DNA from 3 places in the Streptomyces sp. NPDC006261 genome. Region 2 is predicted to be linked to each of the others. Evidence: riboswitches for the same ligand, from Rfam matches in the RefSeq annotation. Region 2 holds a riboswitch; each other region holds the start of a gene.

Region 1 (7,140 bases), on a different contig from region 2:
GTGCCTGATCAGATGGCGGGCGGCGGCGATGACCTCGCCCAGGTTGTGCGGGGGCATGTTGGTCGCCATGCCGACTGCGATCCCCGAGACCCCGTTGACCAGGAGGTTGGGATAGGCCGCAGGCAGGACGACCGGCTCGCGCTCCTGGCCGTCGTAGTTCGACCGGAAATCGACGGTGTCCTCGTCGATCGCCTCGGTCATCAGTGACGTGGCGTCGGCCATCCGGCACTCGGTGTACCGCATCGCGGCCGGCGGGTCGTCGTTGCCGAGGGAACCGAAGTTGCCGTGGCCGTCGACCAGGGGCAGCCGCATCGAGAAGGGCTGTGCCATCCGCACCAGGGCGTCGTAGATCGACGCGTCACCGTGGGGGTGCAGCTTGCCCATGACCTCGCCGACGACGCGCGCGCACTTCACGTAGCCGCGGTCGGGACGCAGCCCCATCTCGTTCATCTGGGACACGATGCGCCGGTGCACCGGCTTCATGCCGTCGCGGGCGTCGGGCAGGGCCCTGGAGTAGATCACCGAGTACGCGTACTCGAGGAAGGAGCCCTGCATTTCGTCGACGACGTCGATGTCGAGGATCTTCTCCTCGAAGTCGTCCGGCGGCGGGGTCTTCGTGCTACGGCGGGCCATCGCGGCTGCGACTCCTTCACGGATTCTGTTCGGACAACCTGAACTTGTTCGGGGCGACACGAGCTGACAGGACGAGCTGCTGTCGCGGACCATTGTGGACCGCCGCACTGACAACGCCGACCTCGACCCGTCCCAAGCGGTCCTCGGCGGCCCGGCCCGCGGCGCCCACGACACCATCGACGGAAACATCGGCGGAACGGGAACTTCGCCAGGTGCCGGTGCGCTTGCTTAGAGTGGCAGGTCTGGCAGGAAGTCCAGTATCGCGATCGAAGGGACGTACATGCCCATGGGTCACACGGCCACAGCACAGGCCGGCTCCGGCGGCTTGACAGCGACCGAGCACCGCCTGGCCAACGGCCTGCGTGTGGTGCTCTCCGAGGACCATCTGACCCCGGTCGCCGCGGTCTGCCTCTGGTACGACGTCGGTTCGCGCCACGAGGTCAAGGGACGCACCGGCCTGGCTCACCTCTTCGAGCACCTGATGTTCCAGGGCTCGGGACAGGTCAAGGGGAACGGTCACTTCGAGCTCGTCCAGGGGGCCGGCGGCTCGCTCAACGGGACGACCAGCTTCGAGCGGACCAACTACTTCGAGACCATGCCCACCCATCAGGTGGAGCTGGCTCTCTGGCTGGAAGCCGACCGTATGGGCTCCCTCCTCGCCGCCCTCGACGAGGAGTCCATGGAGAACCAGCGCGACGTCGTCAAGAACGAACGGCGCCAGCGTTACGACAACGTGCCCTACGGCACCGCGTTCGAGAAGCTCACCGCCCTCGCCTACCCCGAGGGCCACCCGTACCACCACACCCCGATCGGCTCCATGGCCGACCTGGACGCGGCCACGCTGGAGGACGCCCGCGCGTTCTTCCGTACGTACTACGCGCCCAACAACGCGGTGCTCTCGATCGTCGGGGACATCGACCCCGAGCAGACCCTCGCCTGGGTCGAGAAGTATTTCGGCTCCATCCCGTCCCACGACGGCAAGCAGCCGCCGCGCGACGGCACCCTGCCCGAGATCATCGGCGAGCAGCTGCGCGAAGTGGTCCACGAGGAGGTCCCGGCGCGAGCGCTGATGGCCGCCTACCGGCTCCCGCACGACGGCACCCGCGCCTGTGACGCGGCCGACCTGGCGCTGACCGTGCTGGGCGGCGGCGAGTCCTCCCGCCTGCACAACCGCCTGGTCCGCCGCGACCGTACGGCGGTGGCGGCGGGCTTCGGGCTGCTGCGGCTCGCCGGGGCGCCCTCGCTGGGCTGGCTGGACGTGAAGACCTCCGGCGGTGTCGAGGTGGAGCAGATCGAGACCGCGGTCGACGAGGAGTTGGCCCGGTTCGCCGCCGAGGGGCCCACGCCCGAGGAAATGGAGCGGGCCCAGGCGCAGTTGGAGCGTGAGTGGCTGGACCGTCTGGGGACGGTCGCGGGCCGCGCCGACGAACTGTGCCGTTACGCGGTCCTGTTCGGCGACCCGCAGCTCGCCCTGAGTGCCGTGGGACGCGTCCTGGACATCACCGCGGAGGAGGTGCGCGAGGCGGCCCAGGCGGCTCTGCGCCCCGACAACCGGGCGGTGCTGGTCTACGAGCCGATCGAGCCGGCCGAGGACGCCGACGAGGCCATCGACGCGCCCGAGGGGGCGGACAAGTGAGCGACGCCGCCGTGACTGGAGTAGCCATGGAGTACCACCCGCAGCCGACCCCGGGCACCGCCCGGCCGTGGGCGTTCCCCGCGCCCGAGCGCGGCGCCCTGCCCAACGGGCTGACCGTGCTGCGCTGCCACCGCCCCGGCCAGCAGGTCGTCGCGGTGGAGATCTTCCTGGACGCGCCGCTGGACGCCGAGCCCGAGGGCCTGGACGGCGTGGCCACGATCATGTCGCGCGCGCTCTCCGAGGGCACCGACAAGCACAGCGCCGAGGAGTTCGCCGCCGAGCTGGAGCGGTGCGGCGCCACCCTGGACGCGCACGCCGACCACCCCGGCGTCCGGGTCTCCCTGGAGGTCCCGGCCTCCCGGCTGGCCAAGGCGCTCGGCCTGGTCGCCGAGGCTCTGCGCGCCCCGGCCTTCGCCGAGAGCGAGATCGAGCGGCTCGTCGGCAACCGCCTCGACGAGATCCCGCACGAGCAGGCCAACCCGTCCCGGCGCGCCGCCAAGCAGCTCTCCAAGGAGCTCTTTCCGGCCACCGCCCGGATGTCCCGCCCGCGTCTGGGCACCGAGGAGACGGTGCGGCGGATCGACGCCGCCGCCGTGCGCGCCTTCTTCGACGCCCACATCCGCCCCGCCACCGCGACGGCCGTGATCGTCGGCGACCTCACCGGCATCGACCTGGACGCCCTGCTCGCCGACACCCTCGGTGACTGGTCGGGCAACGCGGGCCAGGCCCGTCCGGTCCCGCCGATCACCGCCGACGACACCGGCCGTGTGGTCATCGTGGACCGCCCCGGCGCGGTACAGACCCAGCTGCTGATCGGCCGCATCGGCGCCGACCGGCACGAGCGCGTCTGGCCGGCCCAGGTGCTCGGCGCGTACTGCCTGGGCGGCACGCTCACCTCCCGGCTGGACCGGGTGCTGCGCGAGGAGAAGGGTTACACCTACGGCGTACGCGCCTTCGCCCAGGTTCTGCGCTCCACCGGCCCCGACTCGGGCGGCGCGGCGATGCTCGCCATCAGCGGTTCGGTGGACACCGAGTCCACCGGCCCGGCGCTGGAGGACCTCTGGAAGGTCCTGCGGACGCTGGCGGCCGAGGGGCTGACCGACGCCGAGCGCGAGACGGCCGTGCAGAACCTGGTGGGCGTCGCCCCGCTGAAGTTCGAGACGGCCGCCTCGGTCGCGAGCACGCTGGCCGACCAGGTCGAGCAGCACCTGCCCGACGACTACCAGGCCCAGCTGTACGCCCGCCTCGCCGAGACGGGCACCGTGGAGGCGACCGCGGCCGTGGTCAGTGCCTTCCCGGTGGACCGGCTGGTCACGGTCCTGGTGGGGGACGCGGCCCAGATCGCGGAGCCGGTGAAGGCGCTCGGCATCGGCGAGGTGACCGTCGTCAGCGGCTGACGCGTCGTCGGTACACAACAGGACGAAGAGGACCCCGGCGGAGTGCGATCCGCCGGGGTCCTCGCATTTGTCCGTTAAGGGCTATTCATTCCATTCATTGGAGAGAGCGCATATATGCCCTGTGGGATGCGCGACAAATCGCCCTGTCCGTTTGGTGGCGGGAAGCCGCCCCGCCTAGCGTCGGCCCAGCTGTCCGTAACCCGTATGCCGCATCCGCGGCGCCGGGCAGCCATCGCCGAGTCCCCGTCAGGCGCGAGCCTGGGGAGCCGGGGACCCACGCAGTCCCTGGGGTGAATCGGATCCCCGTGCCGTGACCCGGCGCGGAGCTCCGTAGGAGACCTTCCTGCTCCGAACCCGTCAGCTAACCCGGTAGGCGAGAAGGAAGGAAAGGATCAGCCCCTCCATGGCGTTCACCCGTGCCACCGGGAAGCACCGTGCCCCGAGCCGCCTGACGCGCCGCAGCGCCCAGGTCGCCGGCGTCGCGGCCCTGGCCACCACCGGAGTCCTCGGCTCCCTGGCCTCCCCGGCCGTCGCAGCGGACTCCGAGGCCCCCAAGACCGTCGAGACTGGACTCACGCAGGCCGTCGCCCTCGACGCCACGCTCGCCGAGCAGATCGACGCCCAGGCCCGGGCGCAGCACCAGCAGGCCGAAGCCATCGCCAAGGCGAAGGCCAAGGCGGCCGCCGAAGCCAAGGCCAAGGCCGCGAAGGCCAAGGCGAAGGCCGAGGCCCAGCGCAAGGCCGACGCCCGCGCCAAGGAGGTGCGCGAGGAGAAGGCCCGGGCCGCCCGCGCCGCCGAGCGCGCCCGCCTCAACGCCTTCCACCTCCCGGTCGCCGGCTCGTACGTCACCACCGGCTACAAGTCGGGTGGCGCGCTCTGGTCCTCCGGCAGCCACTCCGGCGTGGACTTCCGCGCAGCCTCCGGCAGCTCCGTCGTCGCGGTCGGCGCCGGTACGGTCGTCGAGGCAGGCTGGGGCGGCGCGTACGGCAACAACATCGTGCTCCGGATGACGGACGGCACCTACACCCAGTACGGCCACCTCTCTTCGATCGGCGTCTCCGTCGGCCAGAGCGTCACCTCCGGCCAGCAGATCGGCCTTTCCGGCTCCACCGGCAACTCCACCGGCCCGCACCTCCACTTCGAGGCCCGGACCACCCCGGAGTACGGCTCGGACATGGACCCGGTCGGCTACCTGCGCTCGCACGGTCTGAGCCTCTGACCCCACCTCGCGCGACGCCCGACTTCCGAAGGCCCCGGTTTGCCGCCGGGGCCTTCGGTATGCGCCGGGGAAAGCCCAGTACCGAGTCGCTCCCGCCCCGGCCCTGGCCAGAAGATATCCAGCAACTCCGGCCTGCCATCGGAAATTGCGGCAGACTGCAATAGAGTCACGGAACAGGCGTCGGCCGGCCGCGTTTCGCGGGGATCAAGGCGGAGGTTCGGACATGCGCGTTCCCGCGCACTCGGTATGCACGGCAATCCGTGACGACATCGTCTCCGGTGTCTACGAGCGCGGCAGCCGCCTCACCGAAGAGCTGCTGGCGCGCCGGTACGGGGTCTCCCGCGTCCCGGTGCGCGAGGCGCTGCGCACCCTGGAGTCCGAGGGCTTCGTCGTCACCCGCAGGCACGCCGGGGCCTGTGTCGCCGAGCCCACCGAGCGGGAGGCCGCCGACCTGCTGGAGGTGCGGATGCTCCTGGAGCCGCTCGGTGCGGCCCGGGCCGCCCAGCGCCGCACGGAGGCCCACCTGAAGGTGCTCCGCGGCCTGGTCAGACTGGGCCAGGAGCGGGCCCGCCGGGGCGAAGGGGAGGATCTGCGGTCGCTGGGCGGCTGGTTCCACGAGACCCTCGCCCAGGCCTCCGGCAGCCCCGGTCTCATCGCCCTGCTCACCCAGCTCCGACACAAGATCGCCTGGATGTACGCTGTCGAGCAGCCGGCCCGCCCGGTCGACTCCTGGGCCGAGCACGGGGCCATCGTGGACGCGGTGGCGCGCGGCGACACGGAACGGGCCAGGGTGCTGACCGCCCAGCATGCGGAACGAGCCGCCGGGGCACACCGGCTGCGCCGCCCGGACCGCCCCGGCCGGCGAGCGGCGCCGCCGCCCCGGGTGAGTTCTTCGCAACACGGCGTAAACATCGCGGGTGCCCGTCATTAACAAGGGCACCGTATACAAAGAGAAGTAATTGCCGAGGGCTTTATCCATGCTGCCTGAATAAGGCCCTGAGTGAGCCAAGCTCTGAGGGGGCGACGCATCGGCGTCAGAAATAACGAAAGAGCCGTGGCCCCCCTCGGGGAACCACGGCTCAGGGTCCGTCGCCGTTGTGCGGTCTCGGGTTCCTCAGACGGTCTCGGGAAGCTCTTCGAGTCCCTCGGCGACCAGCTTCGCCAGACGGTCCAGGGCGGCCTCGGCGTCGTCCGCGTCGGACGCGAGCACGATCTCCTCGCCACCCTGCGCACCCAGACCCAGCACCGCGAGCATGGAGGCGGCGTTGACCGGGTTGCCGTCGGCCTTGGCGATCGTCACGGGGACGCCGGAAGCCGTGGCGGCACGGACGAAGATGGAAGCGGGGCGGGCGTGCAGGCCCTCGGCCCAACCGACGTTTACGCGGCGCTCAGCCATGGTTCTGCCCTTCACATATCAACGGTTGTCTAGACCAGTCTCTCATGCGGTGCGCAATGCTGTGCCCGGCCTCCCTCCCCTCCGGCACGCCTGGCCGGGGTGGTCCTCACACTGCCCCGGTACCGATCCCTCCGCGACCGGGATACCGGCCGTAGGCTTTGCCCATGGAGCCCACGCCGGAGCAGAGTCCGCATCACGCGTACCCCGATCACTGGGAAGCGGACGTGGTGCTCCGCGACGGTGGCACCGCACGCATCAGACCGATCACCACGGACGATGCCGAACGGCTGGTCAGCTTCTACGAGCAGGTCTCCGACGAGTCGAAGTACTACCGGTTCTTCGCACCGTACCCCCGCCTTTCCGACCGGGACGTGCACCGCTTCACCCATCACGACTACGTCGACCGGGTGGGACTGGCCGTCACGATCGGCGGCGAGTTCATCGGAACCGTCCGCTTCGACCGCATCAACGAACAGGGCAGGCCCGCCTCCGCCCCCGCCGACGAGGCCGAGGTCGCCTTCCTCGTCCAGGACGCCCACCAGGGCCGTGGCGTCGCCTCGGCCCTGCTCGAACACATCGCCGCCGTCGCCCGCGAGCGCGGCATCCGACGCTTCGCCGCCGAGGTGCTCCCCGCCAACAACAAGATGATCAAGGTGTTCCGGCACGCCGGCTACACCCAGCAGCGCAGCTTCGAGGACGGCTCCGTCCATCTCACCCTCGACCTCGAACCCACCGAGAAGTCCCTCGCCGTCCAGCGCGGCCGCGAACAGCGCGCCGAGGCCCGCTCGGTGCAGCGTCTCCTCGCCCCCGGCTCAGTCGCGGTGATCGGCACCGGCCGCACGCCCGGGGGAGTGGGCCG
Region 2 (7,140 bases):
GGCCTCGACGATGAGGTCCAGGGCGGCGCGGTTGGACTCCAGGTTCGGGGCGAAGCCGCCCTCGTCGCCGAGTCCGGTGGACAGGCCCTTGGTCTTGAGGACCTTCTTCAGCGTGTGGTAGACCTCCGCGCCCCAGCGCAGGGCCTCGGAGAAGGACTCCGCGCCGATCGGGGCGATCATGAACTCCTGGATGTCCACGTTGGAGTCGGCGTGCGAGCCGCCGTTCAGGATGTTCATCATCGGAACGGGCAGCAGGTGCGCGTTCGGGCCGCCGAGGTAGCGGAAGAGCGGCAGGTCGGACGCCTCGGATGCGGCGTGCGCGACGGCGAGCGAGACACCGAGGATGGCGTTCGCGCCGAGCGAGGCCTTGTTCTCGGTGGCGTCCAGGTCGAACATCGCCTGGTCGATGAGGCGCTGCTCGGTGGCGTCGTACCCGACGAGCTCCGGGCCGATCTGCTCGATGACGGCGAGGACGGCCTTCTCCACGCCCTTGCCCATGTAGCGGTTGGGGTCACCGTCGCGAAGCTCGATGGCCTCGAACGCACCGGTGGAGGCGCCGGACGGAACGGCAGCACGGCCCGTGCTGCCGTCGTCGAGGCCAACCTCGACCTCGACCGTGGGGTTGCCCCGGGAGTCGAGGATTTCCCTGGCTACGACGACGTCGATGGACGGCACGAGGCATCTCCTTCTGGGATATGACGCTGGTTGTGCAGGGTCACTGTGGCCTTGCGACACGAGCCTAACCGGCCCGGCCGTGTCAGTCGGCCGACCGCCCGTCTCCTGGGACGAAAAAGGACCCAAGGGTCAGCATCACGGGACAAATCTCTAGAAATCTACTAGGCAGTAACAAGTGTTGACGACAAGAGGTGAACGCATCCCCCCCTCGCATCCCCCTCGCGCGGCTCGCCTCCCTCCCACGGAAAGACCCCGGCCCGGCACGCACGGGGGAGAGCGCGCCGGGCCGGGGAGCCGTGCGAGGGAGGGTGCCGCCGGACCCCCTCCCTCCGGGGAGGAGAGGCGGCTGTTACTTCAGGTGGAGCTGCTGACCCGGGAAGATCAGGTCCGCGTCCTTGACGATGTCGTCGTTGAGCTTGAAGAGCTTGCTCCAGCCGCCCTTGACGCCTTCCTTCTGAGCGATCTTGCTCAGGGTGTCGCCGGGCTCGACCTTGTACTCGCCGTCGCCCTTCTGGACCTTCTCACCGGTCGGGGTGGTGACGGTCTTCTTGGAGCTCTCGGCCTTGGGGGCGGCCGGGGCGGTGCGCTGCTCGCTGCGCGTGGTGGGCTGCTCGGCCTTGCGCTCGGGCTGCGCCTTCTCGGGCTTGCTCGCGGACTGGCCGGAGCCGGTGTTCACGCCCGGGTCCACACCGTCGTTGGTGAGGCCGCCGGCGCCGGCGCAGGCCCAGGCACCCGGACCCTGCATGTCGAGGAGCTTCTCGGCGGTGGCGATCTGCTGGTCCTTGGAGGCCAGGTCGGCACGGGAGGCGTACTGCGTACCGCCGGCGGCGGCCCAGCTCGACTGCGAGAACTGCAGCCCGCCGTAGTAGCCGTTGCCGGTGTTGATGGACCAGTTGCCGCCCGACTCGCACTGGGCGACGGCGTCCCAGGTCTCGACGGAGGCGGCGGAAGCGTTGGTCGCGCCCATCAGCGGGACGGCGACGGCGGCACCGGTGATGCCCGCGAGGGTGGCGAAACGGACGGTCTTCGAGGGGCGGCGGTGCTTGCCCTTGCTGTTAAGCAGCATGGAACGAATCTCCTCACCGACGCCTACGAGGTGAGCTGTCGGGTTCGGGCTGATGAGTTGCCCGGTCGCGCGACCTTGCACGCGACTTCACCCCAAGCCGTTCCCGTGCGTCCCGACTTCGAAGGGACTGCCCTTCGAAGGGGCTGCACGGACCCGGCGGCCTACCTGGGTCCCCCGCTCCTGCCTACGGCGCTTTACGCGTCTGTTCCCTTCGACCGACGGCAGGATTCGGCGTGACGGTCGACGGGGCCCGCGGTGCGAGCGGTTCCGACCGTAAACACAGGCAACCCCGACATTCAAAGATGGACATACTAGTCCAATTGGCGCTTACTTGCTCACCCTGACGGATCGTTTCCGCAGGTCGGAGGGGATCTGCACCGTGCGGGCGGACGCGACACGCCAGTTGCAGCAAAGAGACCCATGTCTCACTTACGCATAAGTGGACATAGGTCTCTGAACTACCCGCGATTTTGGGGTGTTTTCCCGAATTCGATCAGTTGGCGGCGGGCGCCTCGGCGCTCGCCCCGGCGCTCGCCCCGGCACCTTCCCCGGCGCTCTGACCCAGACCCAGATCCAGGCTCTGGCCGGGCAGGATCAGGTCCGGGTCGGAGCCCAGGAGGTCCTTGTTGGCCTCGTACAGGCCGGTCCAGCCCTGGGGAAGCTCCTGGGCGTCGGCGATGGCCCAGAGGCTGTCCCCGGGCTGCACGGTGTAGCCGCCGTGGGCGACCGCACTGCCGTCACGCGCGTCACCCTCGCCCCGCGAGGCGTGCCGGCCGGACTCCCGGGGGCCGTCCCCCCGGCCGACCGCACCGGTCTCCTCTGGGGCGGGAGTGCCCCGATGCTTGCCGCCGGTGCGGTCGGCGCCCTCGGAGGCGTCGGGGGCGGAGGCGGAGGGCTGCGAGGCGTCAGGAGACCCAGGGGTTCCGGTCTTTCCGGTTGCCGGGGGCGCGGAAGGCTTCACCGAGGGGTCGAGCGTGTCGCCGCCCTTCTTCTCACCCTTGCCGCTTCCGCCCGCCTGACCGGTCGAGCCCGTGGTGTCGGTCGAGCCCGTCCTACCGGTCGAACCCGTGCCGGAACCTTCCCGTTCACCCTTTCCACCCGCTTCGTCCGAGGGTGCGGTCGTCGGATCCTGGGTGGGGTCGGCGGAGGGCGCGGTACCGGGGTCGACACCGGGCAGGCTGCCGTCCACCGCGAGGCCCGAGATCACCGCGCAGCTCGGCCACGCCTGCGGCCCCTGGTCGCGCAGGACCTCCTCGGCGACGGATATCTGCTGCGAGCGGCTGGCCAGGTCGGCCCGCTCCGCGAAGGCGTCGCCGCCGTACGCCGACCAGGTCTCCTGCGAGAACTGGAGCCCGCCGTAGTAGCCGTTGCCGAGGTCGGCACTCCACATGCCGCCGCTCTCGCACTCCGCGACCCGGTCCCAGGTGGTGGCGTCGGCTGCGTGTGCGCCCGCCGCGCCGAGGAGCGGAATGGCGATGGCCGATCCGGTCACGCCTGCGGCGACGACGATGGCGGGTGCCTGACGAGGGCGGCGGTGTCTGCCGTTCGCGGAGCCCATGGGGTATGCCTTCCGTGCGACTGACAAGCAGGAACTGAGGAGCATGAAGCTGTTGAACAAGTGACGGACGGGCCAAGAGTGAACAGTGGCCGACGCGTCGAACCGTGAACCTAGCGGGACTCGAACGCATGTCACAAGTCGATGCAGCGCAGATCACGTGAAAGTCACAGAGGTGACCGCGTGTCACTTTTTTCGAGGCGGCGTCCGGGCTCGAATTCCACCGGCAGGGTGCGCAGTCCGCGCATGATGAGCCCGCCGCGCCAACGCAAATCGGCCGGTTCCGCAGCAAGTCGCAGGCCAGGAAGGCGTCTCAGCAGCGTCGCCACCGCGGCCTGGCCCTCCAGCCGGGCCAGCGGTGCTCCCAGGCAGTAGTGGATGCCGTGACCGTAACCGAGGTGCTGATTGTCACTCCGTGAGAGGTCGAGCACGTCCGGATCCACGAACCGGTCCGGGTCCCGGTCGGCCGCCGCCAGCACCACGAGCACCGGGTCCCCGGCCGCGATCCCCCGCCCGCCGAGCGTCAGCGCCTCGGTGGCGTACCGCCAGGTCGCGAGCTCCACCGGCCCGTCGAACCGGAGCAACTCCTCGATCCCGGTGGCCAGCAGCGCGCTCTCCCCCGCCGCCAGGGATGCCTCAAGCCGGGCGCGCTGCTCGGGGTGGCGCAGCAGGGCGTACGTGCCGTTGCCGATGAGGTTGACCGTCGTCTCGAAACCGGCGAAGAGCAGGATGAAGGCCATCGCCGCGGCCTCGTTCTCGGTGAGGTGCTCGCCGTGGTCACTGGCCCGGATCAGCCCGGAGATCAGGTCGTCCCCGGGATTCTCCCTCTTCCGGTGGATGAGTTCGGCGAGATAGCCGCGCATCTTCTTCACCGACCGGGCCACCCCGCCGCGCGGCCCGCCGCCGTGGCGGATCATCATGCCCGCCCAGTCCCGGAAGTCGTCCTGGTCCTCGCGCGGGACGCCGAGCAGCTCGCAGATGGCGTAGATGGGGAGCGGGAAGGCGAAGTCGTGGATCAGGTCCGCCTTCCCCTCTTCGACGAAGCGATCGATGAGCCGGTCCGTCAGCTCCTGCACCCGGGGCGCGAACTCCGCCACCCGGCGCGGGGTGAACGCCTTGGAGACGAGCCGGCGCAGCCGCGTGTGGTCCGGCGGGTCGATGTTGAGCAGATGCGTCATCAGCTCCGCCGCGCGCTCCCCCGGGATCCCCGTCTTCCCCTTGGCCGCCGCGGACCCGGCGTGGTTCGCCGGGTTCTTGGAGAGCCGCGCGTCGGCGAGCGCCTGCTTGGCGTCCCCGTACCGGGTCACGAGCCACGCCTCGACCCCGCTGGGCAGCGCGGTGCGGTGCACGGGGCTGTGCTCGCGGAGCCAGGCGTAGGCGGGGTAGGGGTCGGTGGCGAACTCCCAGGTGAAGAGTCGGGGGGCGTCTTCGGGCGTCGAGGAGGTGTTGTGGGGGCAGGCGGGGGTGTCGGTCACTCCCTGACGGTATCGGGCGGGGTGACGGGTCCTCCGCCCTCCGCCGCCACGATCGCGTCCCTATAAGCGCGCGCCGCCGCGCGCAGGGCGGCCTCCGGGTCCGTGCCGTTCGCCTCGGCGCGTACGGCGAGGGCGAGGAGCTCGTAGCCGATGGTGTCGCCGGTGGGAAGGGGGACGTCGAGTCCGGCCGTACGGACGCGGCTGCCGAGCTTCGCGGCGAGGGCCAGGCCGGGCTGGCCGAGGGGGATGCCCTCGGTGACCGAGGTGCGCTGCTTCTCGATCGCCTTCGTGCGCAGCCAGTGCGCGTGGACGTCCTCCGGGGTCTCGGCGCTCTCGTCGCCGAAGACGTGCGGGTGGCGGTGGATCAGTTTCTCGACGAGTCCGCCCGCCACGTCGTCGACGGCGAACGGCTCCTCGGGATCCTCCTCCGCGATGCGCGCGTGGAAGACGACCTGGAGCAGGACGTCGCCGAGCTCCTCGCGCAGCTCGTCCCGGTCGCCGTCCTCGATCGCCTCGACCAGTTCGTACGCCTCCTCGATGGCGTACTTGGCGAGGCCCTCGTGCGTCTTCTGCGAGGTCCAGGGACACTCGCGGCGGATCCGGTCCATGACCTGGACCAGGTCCAGGAGGCGGGCGCCGGGCAGGTCGTACGAGCCGGGGAGCAGCTCCAGGTCCGGCATGGCCACCCGGCCCGAGCCGCCGAGCCGGGCCAGGCCGTCGGTCAGCCGGCTGTCCCCCTCACCACCGGCCAGGACGACGACGCTCCGGCCGCCCGCGCAGGCGGCGACCAGCTCGTCGGCGGAGGGCGCCGCGTGCTCGACGCGGACGCCCGCCTCGCGGAGGTAGGGCAGCTGCGGGTGGTCCGGGTCGGGGTTGAGGACCTGGTCGGCGGCGTGCAGCGTCTGCCAGGCCGGCCAGGAGAGCAGGCCGGGCGCGACCCGGTGGCTGGCGGTGAGCAGGACGATACGGCCGGGGTCGCCGGGGGTGGCACTGGGCGTGCCGGGGGCTTCAGCGTTCACCCGGCGAACCTACCCGGCACGCCACCGGGTCAGGCGCCCGGCGGGTGCCCGAACGGCAACCGGCTCAGGCACCTGCCTGCGGGTCCTGCGGTGCGAACTCGGTGACCTGGGTGATCCACGGCGCCTTGTAGGTGCCGAGCTGCATCTTCTGGTCGTCCCAGGCGCCGAAGCGCGGGTTCACGTCGATCTTCAGCTGCTTCGACGCCTTGGTCAGCGCCTCGCCGACGACCTGCTGGCCTGCGGGGGTGCCGAGGTCCGCGCCGAGCGCCTTGGCGAGCTTGGGGAGCAGGACCTCCTGACGCATGTCGCCGTCGATCTGGTCCGGGGCGACCCAGCGCTGCTGGAGCATCATCGCCCGCAGCTGCTCCTCGCCGCCCGCCTGGGCGCGGCTCGCTGTCCGGGCCTCCTGGATCTCCTTGCGGGTGACGGTGACCCCGGCGTCCTCGGCGGCCTTGTCCAGGATCCGGTCGAAGATCAGCCCGTGCAGCTTGGCGCGGTTCAGCTGGCCGGACTTGTTGACCAGCTGGGCGGCCTCGGGCGAGCTCTCCTGAGCGGCGCGGACGTCGGCCGCCTGCGCCTGGACCGCCGAGACCTCGATCCGCTCGCCGCCCACGACGGCGGCGGCGCCGGGGTGGGCCTCGTTGCCGCAGGCGGCCAGGAGTGGGGCCGCGAGCAGGGTTGCGGCGGAGACGGCGAGCGCGGTGCGACGACGGCGGTGCAAAGGAGCCTCCCGTGGAGAGTTTGTGCATCGGTGCACAAGCCTTGCGGTGATCGATGGTAGGCAGTGGATGTGATCGGTGCCACTGATTCGACCAACGATTCGGGAGGAGTTGGGGATGTGGGGCGGCCGGCCCTCTGGAATCAGCCGCCCCGGACGTCCTGCTGGTGGCTGAGGCGGCGGCGCAGGTCGGCGGGGAGCGGGTGGTGCGGCCCGTACGTGCGCTCCGCGTCGTACAGCAGCGCCTGGAGCTGGGCGCGGCCCGCCGTGTGGTCCCCGACCGCGAGCAGGAGCTGCCCGATGCGGTGGCGGATGTCGAGGGCCCGGCCGGGGTCGGTGGTGACGGCCCCGTAGGCGTTCTCGTAGTACGGGAGGACCGCGCGGTACTCGCCGAGCGCGGCCGTGGCCTCGCCTAGCTGTTCCAGGCACTGGGCGGCGTCGTATCGGAACTGGAGGACCTGGGCGTCGGCCGGCCCGGTCTCGGTGGTGCGGTCCTCCGCGAGGCGGCGCAGCTCCGGGAGGGCGCGACGGTACTGCCCGTCGTCCATCAGCGTCGCCGCGTACTGCTTGCGCAGGATGCGGACGACCGGGGAGTGCTCGCCGTGCTCGGCGGCGGCCGCCGGGAGGATAGC
Region 3 (7,140 bases), on a different contig from region 2:
CGGCGGGGGCGTCGGCGGCCTCTCCGGCCGGGCCGACGAGCTCCCGTACCAGCGTGTACTGGGCGTGGTTGGTGTCCTGGTACTCGTCGACCAGGACGTGGCGGAAGCGGCGGCGGTAGTGCTCGGCGACGTCCGGGAAGGCCTGGAGGAGGTGGACCGTCGTCATGATGATGTCGTCGAAGTCCAGGGCGTTGGCCTCGCGCAGGCGGGCCTGGTAGAGCGCGTACGCCTGGGCCAGGGTCTTCTCGAAACCGTCCACTGCCTGTCCGGCGAAGGTCTCCTCGTCGATGAGCTCGTTCTTGAGGTTGGAGACCTTGGCGGTGAAGGACTTCGGCGGGAAGCGCTTGGGGTCCAGGTCGAGATCGCGGCAGACCAGGGCCATCAGGCGCTTGGAGTCGGCGGCGTCGTAGATCGAGAACGACGAGGTGAAGCCGAGCTTCTTCGACTCGCGGCGCAGGATCCGGACGCACGCGCTGTGGAAGGTCATGACCCACATGGCGTTGGCGCGCGGGCCCACCAGCTGCTCGACGCGCTCCTTCATCTCGCCCGCGGCCTTGTTGGTGAAGGTGATCGCGAGGATCTGCCCCGGGTGCACCCCGCGCTCGGCCAGCAGGTGGGCGATGCGGTGGGTGAGCACCCGGGTCTTTCCCGAGCCGGCTCCGGCGACGATGAGCAGCGGGGACCCGGCGTGCACGACGGCGGCGCGCTGCTCGGTGTTCAGCCCGCCGAGCAGCGCCGCGGCGTCGATGACGGGGCGCGGGTGGCCGTCCCGGTAATACCCGTCCCGGGGCGGCGGGGGCGCGTCGAAGACGCCCTCGAAGAGTCCCTCCGGCACCGCGTCGGGTGCGTGGTCCTCGGGGGGCGGCGGCGGGCCGTCCTCCGTGGGCTGGAGGCCGGTCAGGAAACTGTCGTCAAAGAGGCTGCTCATCGCCTACCGAGTCTAGGCGGCCGCACCGACAACCTTCCGCCGAAGCCGGGAAGCGGTCGGAAGCAGCCGCCCGCACCCCCACGTCACCCGTACGCACGGAGAGCGGACGTCGACGTTCCGTGAAGGAGTGCCCGGTCGGAGGGGGTGCGGGGCCTCCGATCCGAAGAGGTCACGAAAATGTATCGGGCATATCGCTCATCCTCCTTCCCAGCGGAGCCACCGGTTGGCTAGCGTGCTCGGTCAGGTGATCCGTAATCTCCCTGAGACGAACCGCGTCTCACGGTCACCTCTGCCGAATCCGTCCTGCCGTCCCAGCAGTTCGGAACCGGGGACCCACACGCACAACCGGGGTGAATCGGTCCGTACCCTCGCATCCGGACCGTAGGACAGCCTTCCGTTCCGTCCGAACCCGACAGCTAACCCGGTAGGCGGTCCACGGAAGGAGATGCCGGTCTTGGCATCGCATCGCAAGCCGCGCACGAAGGTGCGCACCACCACCCCCGCCGTCGGGTTCACGACGGCCGCGCTGGCGTCTGTGACACTGCTCTCCACGCAGAGCGCGACCGCTGCCCCCGCCGAGCCGAAGCCGGCCATCGAGGACGTCCAGAAGAAGGTCGACGAGCTCTACCGGCAGGCGGGCAGCGCGACGCAGCAGTACAACCGCGCGAGGACCGCCTCCACGGCCCAGCGCACCAAGGTCGACACGCTGCTCTCCGACGTGGCGAAGCGGACCGAGAAGATCAACGAGGCGCGCCGGGAGCTGGGGTCCTACGCGGCCGCGCAGTACCGCACCGGCGGCATCACGCCCACCGCGACCTTCTTCCTGGCGGACGACCCGCAGGCGTACTTCGACCAGAGCCGGCTGATGAGCCGGTCGACGGAGCGGCAGCAGAAGGCCGTCGACGACTTCCGTACGCAGCAGGCCGCGGCGTCGAAGAAGCGCGCGGAGGCCGTGAAGAGCCTGGAGTCTCTCACGGAGACGCAGACCGCGCTGCGCTCCAGCAAGCAGAAGGTGCAGAACAAGCTCACGGAGGCCCGGACGCTGCTGTCGAGGCTGACCGCCGAGGAGAAGGCACGGCTGGCGGAGCTGGAGCGCAAGAAGGAGGCCGAGGCCAAGGAGAAGGCGCAGAAGCTGGCCCGCCGCCAGGCCGCCGAGGCCAAGGAGCGCGAGGAAGCGGAGAAGAAGGCGCGCGAGGAGGCCGCGAACGAGGAGGCCGCGAACGAGTCCGGCGGAGACAGCGGCTCCGGCAGCGGTACGGGGACGGGGACGAGCCCGGGATCCGGCAGCGGTACGGGAACGGGAGCCGGGGCGGACGGCAGTTACGCCGCGAAGGCCCAGAAGGTGCTGGACTTCGCCCGCGCCCAGATCGGGAAGCCGTACGTGTGGGGGGCCTCGGGCCCGGCCTCGTACGACTGCTCGGGGCTGACCCAGGCGGCCTGGCGGGAGGCCGGCGTGACACTGCCCCGGACCACCTGGGACCAGGTGAAGGCGGGCACCCGGGTCGCCACGTCCGACCTGCAGCCCGGTGACCTGGTCTTCTTCTACGACGACATCAGCCACGTCGGCATCTACAAGGGCGACGGGATGATGATCCACGCCCCGAAGCCGGGGGCGAACGTCCGCGAGGAGTCGATCTACTCCATGCCGATCTACGGCAGCGTGCGCCCGGCGTAGTGCCGGGGGCGGGGGTGGCCGCCTGACCGGCGGCCGCCCCCGAGAGAGTCTCAGGTCCAGAGCGTGGCGATGAAGATGTTGGCGGCCGTCAGCCCGCCGACCGCCGCGAACGCGCCCTTCTCGACCTTCTCCTCGTCCCGCTTGACGTAGACGAGCGCGAGGATGACGACGAGGAGCGCCAGCTTCACGCCGATCTTGACGTTGTTCACGGTCTGGTCGTCGGCCTGGTTGAGCCCGACCAGGGCGACGCCGGTGACCAGCATGGTCAGCGCGCCGTGCAGCATGGCGGGAACGAAGCGGGCGGTGCCCGCGCCCATGGCCTTCATCTGCGTCAGGAAGCCGCCCAGCAGGGAGGCGATGCCGATAATGTGCAGGGCGACGAAGACGCCGATGAGTGCGTTCATGGTCCCGGAGCCTAGCCATGGCCAAAGCGTGGCCACTCAGTGAGGTAAGCCTTTCTCGGGCCCTTCGCCGGAACTGTGCGCCACGCGCTCGAACCTGCCGGAATGATCAGTTCCGGCTCCGCATCGCCGGTCATCCGGCGGTGGTGAAGCGTCACATCCGGGCAATAGCTGTCATGGCGAACCTTTTCCGTGCGCCCGGATTAGCGTCCCTGGCGGACCTGTCGGTATCCCCCGGCGGGCAGCCGACAGGAAGGATGCCGCCCCCGTGGCCGCGCACCGGAAATCCGCTCACCGGAAACCCAAGCAGCGCCCGTTCACCGGCCCTGCTGCCCGCACCGCCGCCACCCTGGCGCTCGCCGGGGCCGCCACCGCCACCTCGGCCACCGGCGCCGGGGCCGCACCCGCCGAGCCCGCTCCCACCGCCGCCCAGGTCCGGGCGAAGGTCGACCGGCTCTACCACGACGCCGAGGTCGCCACCGAGAAGTACAACGGGGCGAAGGAGAAGGAGGCCGCCGCCACCAAGGCCGTCGACACCCTGGCGGACGAGGCGGCCCGCCGTACCGACCGCCTCAACACCGCCCGCCACACGCTCGGGTCGATGGCCACTGCGCAGTACCGCACCGGCGCCCTCGACCCCGCCGTACAACTGGCGCTCTCCTCGGACCCCGACAGCTACCTGGAGCGCGCCGCGCACCTCGACCGGGCGGGCGACCGGCAGGCGAGCCTGCTCAGCTCGATCCGGCGCCAGCTCTCGGGCATCGCCCGGGTCAAGGCCCGCGCCGACCGGGAGACCGAGGCGCTCGCCGCCCGCCGCGCCGAGCTGGACAAGCACCGCACCGCGATCCGCACCAAGCTGACTGATGCCCGGGGGCTCCTGGCCACCCTCACCGCCGCCGAGCGCGCCGCGTACGAACGCTCGGCCGACGCCGGCCACGGCGGCGGCCCCGCCGACCGCTCCGCCGCCCACGCCGACCGCTCCACCCCCCGAGCCTCGGTCGCCGCCCCCGACTCCCGGGCGGCACGGGCCGTCGCCTTCGCCCATGGGGCGATCGGCAAGCCGTACGTCTGGGGCGCGACCGGCCCCAACGCCTTCGACTGCTCCGGGCTGACCCAGGCGGCCTGGCAGGCGGCGGGCGTCAGCCTGCCCCGCACCACCTACACCCAGATCAACGCCGGCCAGCGGGTCTCCCGCTCCGAACTGGCCCCCGGTGACCTGGTGTTCTTCTACTCGGGCATCAGCCACGTCGGCCTCTACATCGGCGGCGGCCAGATGATCCACGCCCCGCGTCCGGGAGCCCCGGTCCGGATCGCGCCCATCAGCCAAATGCCTTTCGCCGGAGCGGCCCGGGTGGCATAGTCCCCGGCGCCGACCTCTCTCCCGCCGAAGGAACTCCCCGTATGACGATGGCGAACGCCGTCCAGGAGTACGCCCGCACGCTCACGCTGCGCTCCCCCACCCACTACCGGGTGGGCCCGTTCACCGTCCGGCACAACCCGGGCTGGGAGCTGAAGTACGCCAAGGTCTCCGCACTCGCGGTCCTCGACGGCGCACCGGCCGGCGTGGGCGGCTGCTCGGTCGCGATCGAGGGCCTCAGCGAACTGGCCGGCCTCGCCGTCGCGGCCCCCTTCCGCCGCCGGGGCGTCGGCGCCGCGCTCACCGCCTGGCTGACGGAACGGGCCTTCACCCAGGGCTGCCGGACGGTCTGGCTGGAGCCCGGAGACGCCGACGTCGAACGGATCTACGCGAGCATCGGCTACCGCCGGATCGGCGAGAAGGTCAACATCTCGCTGGAGCGGGAGTAGGAGTAGGAGTAGGAGCCGGGCCTGAAGCCGGAGCCGGGCCTGAAGCCGGAGCCGGAGCGCGACTGAGCGACGCCCAGCACGCCCAGCCCACCCGGCCCACCCGGCCCGATCGGCTCAGACCAGCCGTCGCGCTGTCGCCCACCGCGTCAGCTCGTGCCGGTTGGAGAGCTGAAGCTTCCTGAGCACCGCCGAGACGTGCGACTCCACCGTCTTCACCGAGATGAACAGCTGCTTCGCGATCTCCTTGTACGCATATCCCCGGGCGATCAGCCGCAGCACCTCGCGCTCGCGCTGGGTGAGACGGTCCATGTCCTCGTCGACCGGCGGGGCGTCAGTGGAGGCGAAGGCGTCCAGGACGAAGCCGGCCAGGCGCGGGGAGAAGACAGCGTCGCCCTCCTGGACCCGGAAGATGGAGTCGACCAGGTCGGTGCCGGTGATCGTCTTGGTGACATAGCCACGGGCGCCGCCCCGGATCACGCCGATGACGTCCTCGGCGGCGTCCGAGACGGAGAGCGCGAGGAAGCGGACCGGGTTGTCGGCCGCGCCCATCAGCGGGACGCAGCGGCGCAGCACCTCGACGCCACCGCCGCCCGGGAGATGGACGTCGAGGAGGACGACCTCGGGGCGGGTCGCCGTGATGACGGTGACGGCCTGGTCGACGTCGGCGGCCTCGCCGATCACTTCGACGCCGGTCTCCTCGGTGCGGCCGATCTCGGCCTGCACCCCGGTGCGGAACATCCGGTGGTCGTCGACGAGCACGACCCGTACCCGTCGCTCCGGGCCCCCGGTGGCTTCGGTGTTCTCGGTCATTCGCTCGCCCTTTCCATCTCCAGCTCGACCTCGGTGCCCCCGCCGGGCACCGAACGCAGCCGGGCGCTGCCGCCGTTGCGCTGCATCCGGCCGATGATTGATTCTCGTACGCCCATGCGGTCGGCGGGAACCTCGTCCAGGTCGAACCCCGGGCCGCGGTCCTTCACGGAGACGAAGACCGTGGTGCCCTCGACCTCCGCGAAGACCTGCACGGCGCCGCCCTCGCCACCGTACTTGGCGGCGTTGACCATCGCCTCGCGCGCGGCCTGCATCTGTGCGCCCAGCTTGTCGTCGAGGGGGCAGTCGCCGACGACCACGACCTCCAGGGGGACACCGTGCTTGTCCTCCACCTCGGCGGCGGCCCGCTTCACGGCCTCGGCGAGGGTCTCCGGTTCGTCGTCCTCGTCCTTGCCGGTGCCCTCGGGGTTGTAGAGCCAGTTCCGCAGCTCGCGCTCCTGGGCGCGGGCCAGACGTCTGACCTCGCCGCCGTCGTCCGCGTTGCGCTGGATCAGGGTGAGGGTGTGCAGGACGGAGTCGTGGACGTGGGCGGCGACCTCGGCGCGCTCCTGGGCGCGGATGCGCATGAGGCGCTCCTCGGAGAGGTCCTGGGTCATCCGGACGAGGTAGGGCCCCGCGAGCAGGGCGATGCCGGTGAGCACGGCGATGGCGGCGGTCAGGACGTTTCCCAGCTGGGCGGCCGAGCCGCGCACCACCATGAAGACGGCGAGCCCGAGGCCCACGAGGGCGACCCCGGCGAGCGCGCGGGCCAGCTGCAGCAGCCGGCGCCGGCGGCCGACCTCCATCCAGCGGGCGCGCCGCGCGTTGTCCGCCTGGCGCCAGACGAGGACGGAGCCCGCGCCGATGAGGAGCGTCGGCCAGATGTAGCGGTCGGCCTCGCTGCCCATGTCGACGTTGGCGACGAAGACGACGGCCCCGACGAGCAGGGCGACCAGCGCGAAGACCTGGCCCGGGTCCGGTTTACGGAGCTTGCGCCGGCCGTCCGCCGCCGTCTCGAACACCGAGCGCGGGGCGTGGACGCCGCCGACACCGCCGACGCCGAGAGGGACGACGATCCAGAACACCGCGTACAGCAGGGCGCCCAGGCCGTCGCTGAGGAAAAGCCCGAGGAAGACGAACCGGACCCAGGCGACCGGCAGTCCGAGGTGTCCGGCGAGCCCGCGCGCGACGCCGCCCAGCATCCGCCCGTCGGCGCTGCGGTACAGCTTGCGCAGCGGCGGCTCCTCCGGGTCGGAGGCGAGTGAGCTGTGCGCGGCTCGGGCGGTGGCGGCTGGCATACCCCGATCGTCACACGCGGCGGGGGCGGGAGGCATCAGGGTAGTCCCCCTGATCGACCCTGAGGAGCACCCGCAGACGGGTCCTGATGCCGGCCCCACCCCGGGGGCTTCCGGGGGTTCCCCTGCGGGGGCCCCGGCACAAAATCAGGGACCGGCCAGGGTCGGCGCGGCTCCCACCGGGCGGTGCGGGCCGTCACCATGGAGGTATGACCGCTCCCTCGGACG

What was found. A riboswitch is a leader RNA that binds a small molecule or an ion and turns the genes downstream of it on or off. The one in region 2 is predicted to bind cyclic di-AMP.
Positions count from the first base shown of each region.
Region 1: it holds a riboswitch for cyclic di-AMP, as region 2 does, so the genes downstream of both, ABZ154_RS01750 (M23 family metallopeptidase) here and ABZ154_RS07885 (transglycosylase family protein) in region 2, are expected to answer to the same signal.
Region 3: it holds a riboswitch for cyclic di-AMP, as region 2 does, so the genes downstream of both, ABZ154_RS21500 (NlpC/P60 family protein) here and ABZ154_RS07885 (transglycosylase family protein) in region 2, are expected to answer to the same signal.

Region 1 is NZ_JBEXSI010000002.1:108,439-115,578, forward strand. It holds gene ABZ154_RS01735 (DNA topoisomerase IV subunit A) at 1-633, opposite strand, end outside; gene ABZ154_RS01740 (pitrilysin family protein) at 914-2,269, shown strand; gene ABZ154_RS01745 (pitrilysin family protein) at 2,296-3,666, shown strand; cyclic di-AMP (ydaO/yuaA leader) riboswitch at 3,890-4,056, shown strand; gene ABZ154_RS01750 (M23 family metallopeptidase) at 4,070-4,885, shown strand; gene ABZ154_RS01755 (GntR family transcriptional regulator) at 5,109-5,816, shown strand; gene ABZ154_RS01760 (HPr family phosphocarrier protein) at 6,000-6,281, opposite strand; gene ABZ154_RS01765 (GNAT family N-acetyltransferase) at 6,446-7,140, shown strand, end outside.
Region 2 is NZ_JBEXSI010000009.1:74,551-81,690, reverse strand. It holds gene eno (phosphopyruvate hydratase) at 1-675, opposite strand, end outside; gene ABZ154_RS07885 (transglycosylase family protein) at 1,025-1,741, opposite strand; cyclic di-AMP (ydaO/yuaA leader) riboswitch at 1,747-1,943, opposite strand; gene ABZ154_RS07880 (transglycosylase family protein) at 2,235-3,299, opposite strand; gene ABZ154_RS07875 (cytochrome P450) at 3,464-4,771, opposite strand; gene ABZ154_RS07870 (nucleoside triphosphate pyrophosphohydrolase) at 4,768-5,790, opposite strand; gene ABZ154_RS07865 (SurA N-terminal domain-containing protein) at 5,855-6,511, opposite strand; gene ABZ154_RS07860 (protein kinase) at 6,652-7,140, opposite strand, start outside.
Region 3 is NZ_JBEXSI010000032.1:26,146-33,285, reverse strand. It holds gene pcrA (DNA helicase PcrA) at 1-928, opposite strand, end outside; cyclic di-AMP (ydaO/yuaA leader) riboswitch at 1,209-1,375, shown strand; gene ABZ154_RS21500 (NlpC/P60 family protein) at 1,374-2,603, shown strand; gene ABZ154_RS21495 (hypothetical protein) at 2,654-3,007, opposite strand; gene ABZ154_RS21490 (C40 family peptidase) at 3,273-4,364, shown strand; gene ABZ154_RS21485 (GNAT family N-acetyltransferase) at 4,406-4,810, shown strand; gene ABZ154_RS21480 (response regulator transcription factor) at 4,925-5,620, opposite strand; gene ABZ154_RS21475 (PspC domain-containing protein) at 5,617-6,915, opposite strand; gene ABZ154_RS21470 (PspC domain-containing protein) at 7,122-7,140, shown strand, end outside.